DNA from 3 places in the Clostridium moutaii genome. Region 2 is predicted to be linked to each of the others. Evidence: riboswitches for the same ligand, from Rfam matches in the RefSeq annotation. Region 2 holds a riboswitch; each other region holds the start of a gene.
The links. Region 2 has a riboswitch for S-adenosylmethionine ahead of AB8U03_RS06680 (methionine ABC transporter ATP-binding protein). Riboswitches for the same ligand answer to the same signal wherever they lie in the genome.
Positions count from the first base shown of each region.

Region 1: it holds a riboswitch for S-adenosylmethionine, as region 2 does, so the genes downstream of both, AB8U03_RS14865 (YbaK/EbsC family protein) here and AB8U03_RS06680 (methionine ABC transporter ATP-binding protein) in region 2, are expected to answer to the same signal.
Region 3: it holds a riboswitch for S-adenosylmethionine, as region 2 does, so the genes downstream of both, metK (methionine adenosyltransferase) here and AB8U03_RS06680 (methionine ABC transporter ATP-binding protein) in region 2, are expected to answer to the same signal.

Region 1 is NZ_JBGEWD010000019.1:6,269-9,551, forward strand. Features, by position in the region: gene AB8U03_RS14855 (flavin reductase family protein) at 1-130, shown strand, start outside; gene AB8U03_RS14860 (TMEM165/GDT1 family protein) at 199-900, opposite strand; gene AB8U03_RS14865 (YbaK/EbsC family protein) at 1,264-1,725, opposite strand; SAM riboswitch class I at 1,800-1,901, opposite strand; gene AB8U03_RS14870 (phosphoenolpyruvate carboxykinase (ATP)) at 1,981-3,283, opposite strand, start outside.
Region 2 is NZ_JBGEWD010000005.1:28,651-31,933, forward strand. Features, by position in the region: gene AB8U03_RS06675 (M20 family metallopeptidase) at 120-1,319, opposite strand; SAM riboswitch class I at 1,396-1,500, opposite strand; SAM riboswitch class I at 1,645-1,746, shown strand; gene AB8U03_RS06680 (methionine ABC transporter ATP-binding protein) at 1,896-2,972, shown strand; gene AB8U03_RS06685 (methionine ABC transporter permease) at 3,018-3,283, shown strand, end outside.
Region 3 is NZ_JBGEWD010000002.1:183,886-187,168, reverse strand. Features, by position in the region: gene mreB (rod shape-determining protein) at 1-578, shown strand, start outside; gene yyaC (spore protease YyaC) at 616-1,155, opposite strand; tRNA gene AB8U03_RS03625 (tRNA-Thr) at 1,430-1,505, shown strand; tRNA gene AB8U03_RS03620 (tRNA-Tyr) at 1,511-1,595, shown strand; tRNA gene AB8U03_RS03615 (tRNA-Val) at 1,604-1,679, shown strand; tRNA gene AB8U03_RS03610 (tRNA-Thr) at 1,696-1,771, shown strand; tRNA gene AB8U03_RS03605 (tRNA-Tyr) at 1,777-1,861, shown strand; SAM riboswitch class I at 1,933-2,037, shown strand; gene metK (methionine adenosyltransferase) at 2,110-3,283, shown strand, end outside.

The DNA.
Region 1 (3,283 bases), on a different contig from region 2:
AAATAACAAAATACATTTTGATAAGGCAAATCTTATTTGCTACAGCCACGGAGAATATTATAGTTTGAATTCAAAATCACTTGGTTCTTTTGGTTATTCAATTAGAAAGAAAAATAAAGCCCCGAGATAAGGGCTTTTATTTCAGCTTTGGAAAATAATAATGCACCGGCATTTATAATTGCGGCAGCTAGATAAGTATTAAATTAATTTATCTTTTGGATCATTTTTATTCGGCAAAGCTATATTACAGACCTGACTATGATGTGAGAATTTAACACCGAATAAATATATTAATACCATAAGTATTAGTATGTATAAAATTATATATACAGGTGACCAGAAAGAAACAGCGTTGTAAATAGTAACTGATCCAAAGAATATAAATATAATTCCTGCTATCCATTTTATGTATATTTCCGGGATATGCTTGCACATCCATGCCCCGCCTATAATACCTATACCATCAGCAATTAACATGCCTATTGTAGTTCCCATTAATATAAATATTGGTTGATTACTTTGTGCAGATATTGTTATTGTCATAAGTTGAGTTTTATCACCCATTTCTGCTAGGAAAAAAGCTATTGCTACTGTAACAACTGGACCAAATTTATTCTTTTTTTCATCCACTTCATCAATTTTATCTCCTCTTAATGTCCAAAGTCCAAAGATTAGAAATAATACTGCAGCTACAATTTTTACTATGTTCATTGGTATAATGGAATTCAGATAACTTCCCGCTGCTACTGCAAGAGCATGATTGAAAATTGTAGCAACAAGCACCCCCATCAATACTTGTTTTACTTTGTACTTACCAGCCATAGCCATAGCAAGCAGTTGAGTTTTATCACCCATTTCTGCCACAACTACAAGTAATAATGCTTTAATAATTATTGTCATTTAGTAACCTCCTTTTAAAATTTATATATAAAAATAAAAAGGCTTCTAACACAGTGAATTTCTATCCTGCTTAAAATCTTTTTTAGCATAAATAATCACACTAAAAAAGACTTTATAGCACAATGATAGAACCATTGTGTTAAAAGTCTCGCTTGACTGAAATCAGCCACGACAAAGCCAGACCCAAAGGTCAGTATGTTGACTTTATCACCAATATAGGCAGTTACTCCCTTTTAACATTCAAGTTTTTATTTTTCTTTAATGACATTAATTTTACCATATAATCTACACATAAGCAATATAAAATTTTAATCCTGCCTGTCAATCTGTTTAGAGCACATATCATACTTACCCTAAATTCATTCAACTTTCACAAACATCTATCCACTGTCCATTAACTAAATTGCTAATTGTTTCAGGCTCTATTTTAAGAGCAAATTCCCTTGAACCAGCGGCAGGGTATACGTATTGAAAATCCCTTATAGATTCATCTAAATATACTTTAATAGGATTTTTTAACCCAAAAGGACATAGACCTCCTACAGGATGACCTGTGACTTCCAATACTTCATCGTGATCCAGCATCTTTGCCTTGGTTTTAAAAAAGTTTTTAAATTTTTTGTTGCTAACTCTTAAATCACCCCTCATAACTATTACTATATCCTCATTTTTAAGCTTAAATGCCAATGTTTTTGCTATATATTTGGGATCTGTATGTATGGTTTCTGCAGCCTGCTGTACCGTGGCACCACTATGTGGAAGCTTAAATACCGGATTCTCAATACCCCTATCTAAAAAATAATTAACTACACTTTCTACACTCATCTTCAATTCCTCCAATTTTTTTTAATAAAAAATCTTCTTATAGATAAGCTATAAGAAGATTTGCGTACTTCTATATCTTATCTTCCAGGTATTACCTGCTGGAATTAGCACCTTAAAATATAATTTTAGGTTGCTGGACGTCATAGGGCCAGTCCCTCAGTCTCTCGCGATAAGAATTATAATATTTAATTAAATAAAGGATATCAAAACATTAACTTTTTGTCAACTTATGTTTTTGATAAATCACAATATTTTTTACAGATTCTTTATTTCTTCTAATAATTTTAAAGCAGCCTTTTTAGGCCCTTCCTTTTCTTTGCCGCTTATACCTAAACAAGTTCTAAGCTGACCAACTTTTATACCTGACTTAAAAAACTCATCCAGATATCTGCGCAGTATTTTATCTGTTTCCTCTTCCTTTTGCACGGGTCCAAATGGATTGGCAAAATAAGTACCCACAAGTCCTTTTTCAGTAGTCGTTCCCTTGGCAATTCTCTTTCCGGCCCTAAACACTTCTATAGCTTCATCTGTAGATTTAAAAAATTCCAGTTCATCACCATCTTCATAATTGTTTGCATATAAAAATAAATCTATAGGATATCCCTTTGTAATCTCCGTATAACTGGCAACTGGAATGACCAGCCTGGCATTTATCTTGTCAGGGTTCATAAATATACTTCTATCTATCTGTCTAAATGCATATCCCGTATCCAAGTCGTCTAGCCTCACAAAAGCTCCTATCTCAGTACCATAAGCCAATGGTTTATTACCTTCTTCAATTTTAACCGTACCCATATCATCAAAAACTACAGTCATATCACTTATATACTCTTCTCCCAATTCCCTAAATGCCTCCAGGCTTTCTGATTTTCCTGCACCACTGTCTCCCATTATAATTATGTTAGCTACCTTATTATCCTTTGTTACTATATTTACCATAGCTCCATGTATTGGTAAATATCCTCTCTTTATCATTATAAGATTATGAAGAGTCAATGTCATTTTCTTCATATAACCAAAATAATCTATATCTTCACTATAATTTATATATCCAAGCATTATATTGTTTTCTGCATCATCATAAAAAATAGTCTTTATATTCTCACAATTATCTCTAGCCCCAAACACATAAATTATATCCGGCTTCTTTCCTCTATATTCTTCTTCACTTGCCATTTCAAATAAATTACACAACGTAACCCCATGGGCCATAAAATCCCTGTGAAAATATATATATGCCAAAAGGTTTCCCACCTTTGCCGGGTAACAAAACCAGTGATTTGGATTTAAAGAGCACCCTATTAGAGGATTGGATTCACATTCGCTAAAAAATCCATCTCTTTTATTTTTCCTCGGATAAATTATAAAAGGAGGATCTAATATTATAGATTGAATAAAGGGTATCTGGTTAAGGCATCTATAATCTTCCGGGCAAGGCCATGCTATATTATTCAATATTAACCCGGCATTTCCACCAGCAGGAAGTTGCCTGTACACCTGAGGTTTATATCCCAGTACACTTTCCTCTATCTTTCTATAAGTATCCAATATCAATTGT
Region 2 (3,283 bases):
TCTTTAAAGTGACTAACTAAAAACAATAAACTATATTTATAGGGTTTAAGTAGTATAATTGAAAGACAGAAATTACTACAGAATTATATCCTATAGTAATTTCTGATCCATGGACTTTATTAAGAATGTTGCCTATTGAATTCTTCCTTAATTGCAGTAAGCTTGTTTTTATCTGTCAGCAGAGTGAGCCCTGTGAGAGCCAGTGCTTTAATTCCAATTAACAGAGCTTCATCACCTTGTTTTGATATTGCCGCCTCACGAAATTCAGGAGTATGTCCTACTAGTTTGTCATCACCGATTTTTATATGGGGGTGAATAGTCGGAACAACATGGCTTACATTACCTGCATCCGTGGAACCAAGGCCTTCAGGTATTTTATTATCCAAATTAATTCCAAGTAATTTAAGATTGTCTGCAAATACTTCATCAAATTTACTATTTAGTAGGAAATTATCTATTTCATTTTGAAAAAAGCTTATGTTGACTTTAGAACCGGTGATTAAAGCTGCACCTTTGGCAATATTTATAATCTTTTTTGTGACCTCATCACAAGTACTTCTTTCAGCAGCGCGTATAAAGAATTTGGCCTTAGCATAATCGGGAACAATATTTGGCGCATATCCTCCATCAGTTATAATGCCATGTATTCTCACATCACTTGTGACATGCTGTCTTAAGGCGTTTATTCCATTGAATAATTGAATCACTCCATCCAGCGCATTTATACCTTTTTCGGGACAAGCTGCTGCGTGAGCTGCTTTCCCTATAAACTCAAATTGAATGGGATCGTTGGCCAAAGACTTAACTGTTTTATAATTATTATTTCCAGGATGGATCATCATGCATGCATCTACACCATCAAATAAATTATGCTTTACAAAGCTTGCCTTTGCACTGCCGTTTTCCCCGCCCTCTTCGGCAGGAGTTCCAAATACTAAAATTTCTCCACCAATTTCATCTATGAGCTTTGACAGGGAAATAGCTGCTGCTGTACTTGCTGTACCTATGATATTGTGACCGCAAGCATGGCCTAAATTAGGAAGAGCATCATATTCGGCTAAATATCCTATAACGGCACCAGAATTTTTATTTGACTTTTTCCTGGCTATAAAGGAAGTCGAGTGTCCTGCCACAGCTTTTTCTATGGAAAAACCTTCCTTTTCCAAGGCGTCTATAAGCAATTTGGAAGAAAAAAACTCCTGGTTTCCTATTTCAGGATGATTGTGTATTAGGTGACTTATATTTATATAAGTGTCCTTCTTGCTTTCAATTTCATTGATTATTTCATGCTGAAAATTTTTAATAATGTTTGTACTCATAATATGAACCTCCTCTTTAAATAAAAAAATCTTCTTTGAAATAAAGAAGAGATATATACTTATTTGTAGATTTCCCTTCTTATCTTTCAAGAATAAACTTGTTGGAATTGGCACAGTATCCTAAATAGGATCTGCTGCCGAGGTTTCAAAGGGCCATTCCCTCCACCTCTCTGGATAAGAATTTTACATATTGTATTGACTATTAAACATAATAGAACTTCTAGTTATTTTTGTCAATAATAAAAAAATTAATATTGCGTATTGACATAATAAAAATAAGTTGTATAATCTAACTTATAAAATAAATTCGTAAAAATTAAATATATCCTTATCAAGAGAAACTGAGGGACTGGCCCTTTGAAGTTTCAGCAACCACATATATGTGATGGTGCTAAATCCAGCAGAACGTTGTTCTGAAAGATGAGGAAAGGCATAAAAACCCTTCCGCGGGTTTTTTTTATGCCTTGCATCCTCTTCTTTGTATGAAGAGGTTTTTTATTTTATATATGAAATTACTGCAAAATTGCAATATATGATTTTGAAAAAATTAGTTGAAATTTTAAAGGAGGAAAAAGGATGATATGGCTAAAAAATATCAACAAGATTTATACAAGTAAAACTAATACAGTTGAAGCTTTAAAAAATATTAATCTTCATATTAAAGCTGGTGAAATTTTTGGAATTATAGGATATAGTGGTGCCGGGAAAAGTACCTTGATTCGTTGTATAAATTTATTGGAACAGCCAACTTCCGGAGAAGTAATTGTAAATGGAAAGAATTTAACTCGTTTATCTTCAAAAGAACTGAGAAAAAGTAGGGAAAAAATTGGAATGATATTTCAAAATTTTAATCTTATGAAAAACAGAACGGTATTTGAAAATGTGGCCTATCCTTTAAAGGGAAAGGGTTTGAGTAAAAAAGACATAGAAAAAAAGGTGCTGGATCTTTTAAAACTGGTGGAATTAAGTGACAAAATAAATGTATACCCTTCACAGTTAAGCGGTGGACAAAAACAAAGAGTTGGAATTGCCAGGTCACTGGCAAATGACCCTGAAGTGCTTTTATGCGATGAAGCAACATCCGCTTTGGATCCACAAACAACTCAGGCAATTTTAAAACTTTTAAAAAACATCAATGAAAAATTAAAATTGACAATAGTAGTTATAACCCATCAAATGGAAGTTGTGAAAGAGATATGTCAAAGGGTTGCAGTAATAGATTCCGGTAAAATAGTGGAGGAAGGAAATATTATAGATATATTTACAAATCCAAAAGTCAATATAACAAAGAAATTTATATCCTCATTATTTCACTATGAAAAAATCTACGATTTCCTCAAAGAGGGAAACTCTGTAGGTGAACTAAAACAAATAACGGAAGGAGAAAGTATTGTTAAAATATCTTTTACAGGGCAAAAAACAGGCCAAGCTTTTATTTCAAAGATTTCCAGGAAGTTTAAAATAGATGCCAGTATACTGTTTGGAAATATAGAGATCATCCAAAATGTACCTATAGGAAACTTAATAGTAAAATTAAGCGGTACGGATGAAGGAATAAATAGTTCAATAAGGTACTTAGAGGAAAACAATATACATGTGGAATATGTGGATATTAAAAAAGATGATGCTAAATTAAAGGTTGGAAATAATTAGACTTAAAATATGCAGATTAAAAAAATTTTGTGAAGGTGATAAATAATGATTGAATTTTTAGGAAAGATAGCACCAAATTTGGTGACCTTATATCCTGAGATGATAAAAGCAATATTTGAAACTTTTTATATGGTAGCCATTTCAGGAATCATATCAACAGTAGTTGGAACAGTCATGGGAGTCACCCTGGTTGTTACAAAAGAGGGAGGTATACTGGAGAATAAAATTATTAACAGTATACTTGGCAAAATAATAAATATTTTCAGATCCATACCATTTATTATTCTCCTGGCAGCTATAATTCCTCTTAC
Region 3 (3,283 bases), on a different contig from region 2:
GTATGGTAATAGATATAGGCGGTGGAACTACCGATGTGGCAATAATTTCGCTGGGGGGAATAGTAGTAAGATCTTCAATTAAGGTAGCAGGAGACAGGTTTGATGAATCCATAATGAAATATATTAGAAAAGAACATAAATTGATGATTGGAGAAAGGACTTCAGAAGACTTAAAGATAAATATAGGTTCTGCATTTAACAAAGATGAAGAGATAAGTATGGAAATAAGGGGAAGAGATTTAATTACAGGGCTCCCCAAAAATATGGAAGTATCATCTAAAGAAATGAGAATAGCTTTGAAGGAAACTGTAAATTCTATAGCAGATACAGCTAGGGCGGTATTGGAAAAAACTCCTCCAGAGTTATCCGCTGATATAGCTGAGAAAGGTATTGTTATGACTGGAGGAGGAGCCTTGCTAAATGGATTAAGTGATTTAATACAGGAAGTAACTCATGTGCCTGTTTATGTAGCTGAAGATCCAATATCCTGTGTAGCTTTAGGCACAGGAAAGGTTCTTGAGTATTTGGACAAAATGGAAGTTATTTTTACCGGTGATGATATAACCTTAATAGATTGAGGATATTTTATTGGTGTTAAAAAATTTGTCTATATATTTACAATAAGATATTATTATAATAGAGATAATATGAATGAATTAATGAATAAAGTATTACTTCGGCCATATTTAAAATTAGATTCAAACGTATATTGCTGGTATTATTAAATATATCTTCATTGCCATTTGAATCAACTATGCCTATTATTGAGGAATCCCCTACATTGGGAAGGGATTTTCCTACTCCCTTGCCGGGATGAACGGGAAAGTCCCTTACCTGTATTTCTCCAATGGTTTTGGAATCTCCTAAACAGGCATCGATCCCTATAATGTTGTTATGAGGATGAAGTAACTTTATTTCATTTAGTCTACTCTCAATGTTCAAAGCATGTATGGGTTCTGAAATTGTGCCATAAACTGGCAGAGGAAAGTGCTTGCACTTTAGCAGAGTACCTACTAAGGGGCCAAGACAGTCCCCTATATATCTATCTGTACCGATACATACAATAATGGTATCCTTGTTGATGTGATCCTTTAAAAAATAGGCTAAATCGTAATATGCCAATGGATTTTTATAGTTAGATTTTACTTTATTCAATATATTCACCTTCTTTTATGTATGCAATACCTATCTATGGATAATATCCAAAGAGAATACTATATATAATTTATATGATGGAATTATGTAAAATATTATGTCTAAATCACAGGTATATGATTTCTAAAGGAATAATGAGATACATGAAGGAATAAACATTTAACATTAGATTTTAATGTAATATGAAATTTGAAAATAATTGCACAAAAATGTATACTAAACTACGTTAAACGCCTTTATGTTTTATGTGGGCGTAATTGTATGAAATAAATAGGCTGGCATAGCTCAGCAGGTAGAGCAACTGACTTGTAATCAGTAGGTCGTGGGTTCGAAGCCTACTGCCAGCACCAAATGTGGAGGAATTCCCGAGCGGCCAAAGGGGGCAGACTGTAAATCTGTTGTCAGTGACTTCGATGGTTCGAATCCATCTTCCTCCACCAAATATTATGGGCGCATAGCTCAGCTGGGAGAGCATCTGCCTTACAAGCAGAGGGTCACAGGTTCGAGCCCTGTTGTGCCCACCACATTATAACAAAATAAGCTGGCATAGCTCAGCAGGTAGAGCAACTGACTTGTAATCAGTAGGTCGTGGGTTCGAAGCCTACTGCCAGCACCAAATGCGGAGGAATTCCCGAGCGGCCAAAGGGGGCAGACTGTAAATCTGTTGTCAGTGACTTCGATGGTTCGAATCCATCTTCCTCCACCATAAAAAAGCACTGTTAGGGTGTTTTTTGTTTTATTAGAATCTTTATAATTATTGTAAATCTATAATATAAACTCTTATCCAGAGAGGCGGAGGGAAAAAGGCCCGATGAAACCCGGCAACCAGTAGAAATTTTGCCAAGGTGCCAATTCCTGCAAGTTAATTTTGCAAGATAAGAGAGCAGTTAATTATTTAACCTCTTCTTATTTGAAGAGGTTTTTATTTTTTTATACAGTATGGAGGTATTGAAAATGAGAAAATTATTTACGTCTGAGTCAGTTACAGAAGGTCATCCAGATAAAATGTGCGATCAAATTTCAGATGCAATTCTGGACGCTATATTAAAACAAGATCCTTACGGAAGAGTAGCATGTGAAACTGCTACTACTACAGGTATGATTTTGGTTATGGGAGAAATATCAACTAAATGTTATGTTGATATATCTAAAATAGTTAGAAAGACTGTAAGGGAAATAGGATATACCAGAGCTAAATATGGATTTGACTGTGATACCTGCTCAGTGATGAGCTCAATTGATGAACAATCATCAGATATAGCTATGGGGGTCAACCAGTCCCTGGAAGCTAAAAAAGGACAGATGGAGGGAACAGATGCCATAGGAGCAGGAGATCAAGGTATGATGTTTGGATTTGCCACTAATGAGACTCCAGAATATATGCCTATGCCTATAAGTCTGGCTCATAAGCTGGCAAAAAGATTGGCACAGGTTAGAAAGGATGGGACTTTAAGTTATTTGAGGCCAGATGGAAAAACCCAGGTGACTATAGAATATGATGACAATAAACCTATTAGAGTTGATACTATAGTGGTATCCGCCCAGCATGATGAACTGGTAACTAAAGAACAAATTGAAAGTGATATAATTGAACATGTTATAAAGCCTGTTGTGTCACCGGAATTTTTGGATAAAAATACTAAGTACTTCATAAATCCAACAGGAAGGTTTGTGGTTGGTGGACCTCAGGGAGACTCTGGTCTTACAGGAAGAAAAATAATAGTGGACACCTATGGTGGATATGGAAGACATGGTGGTGGAGCGTTTTCAGGAAAGGATCCAACCAAGGTGGATAGATCCGCTGCTTATGCTGCAAGATGGGTGGCAAAAAATTTGGTAGCTGCTGGTGTTGCCGATAAGCTGGAAATACAACTTGCATATGCTATAGGTGTAGCAAAACCTGTATCTATAACTGTTGATACTTTCAACACTGGGAAAATATCAGAAGAGGAAATAGTGGGCATAGTAGAGAAGGTATTTGATCTAAGGCCAGCTGTTATAATAAGGGATTTGGATTTGAGAAGACCTATATACAGACAGGTTGCAGCTTATGGGCATTTTGGAAGAACCGATATAGATTTACCTTGGGAAAAATTAAATAAAGTTGATGATATAAAAAAATATATCT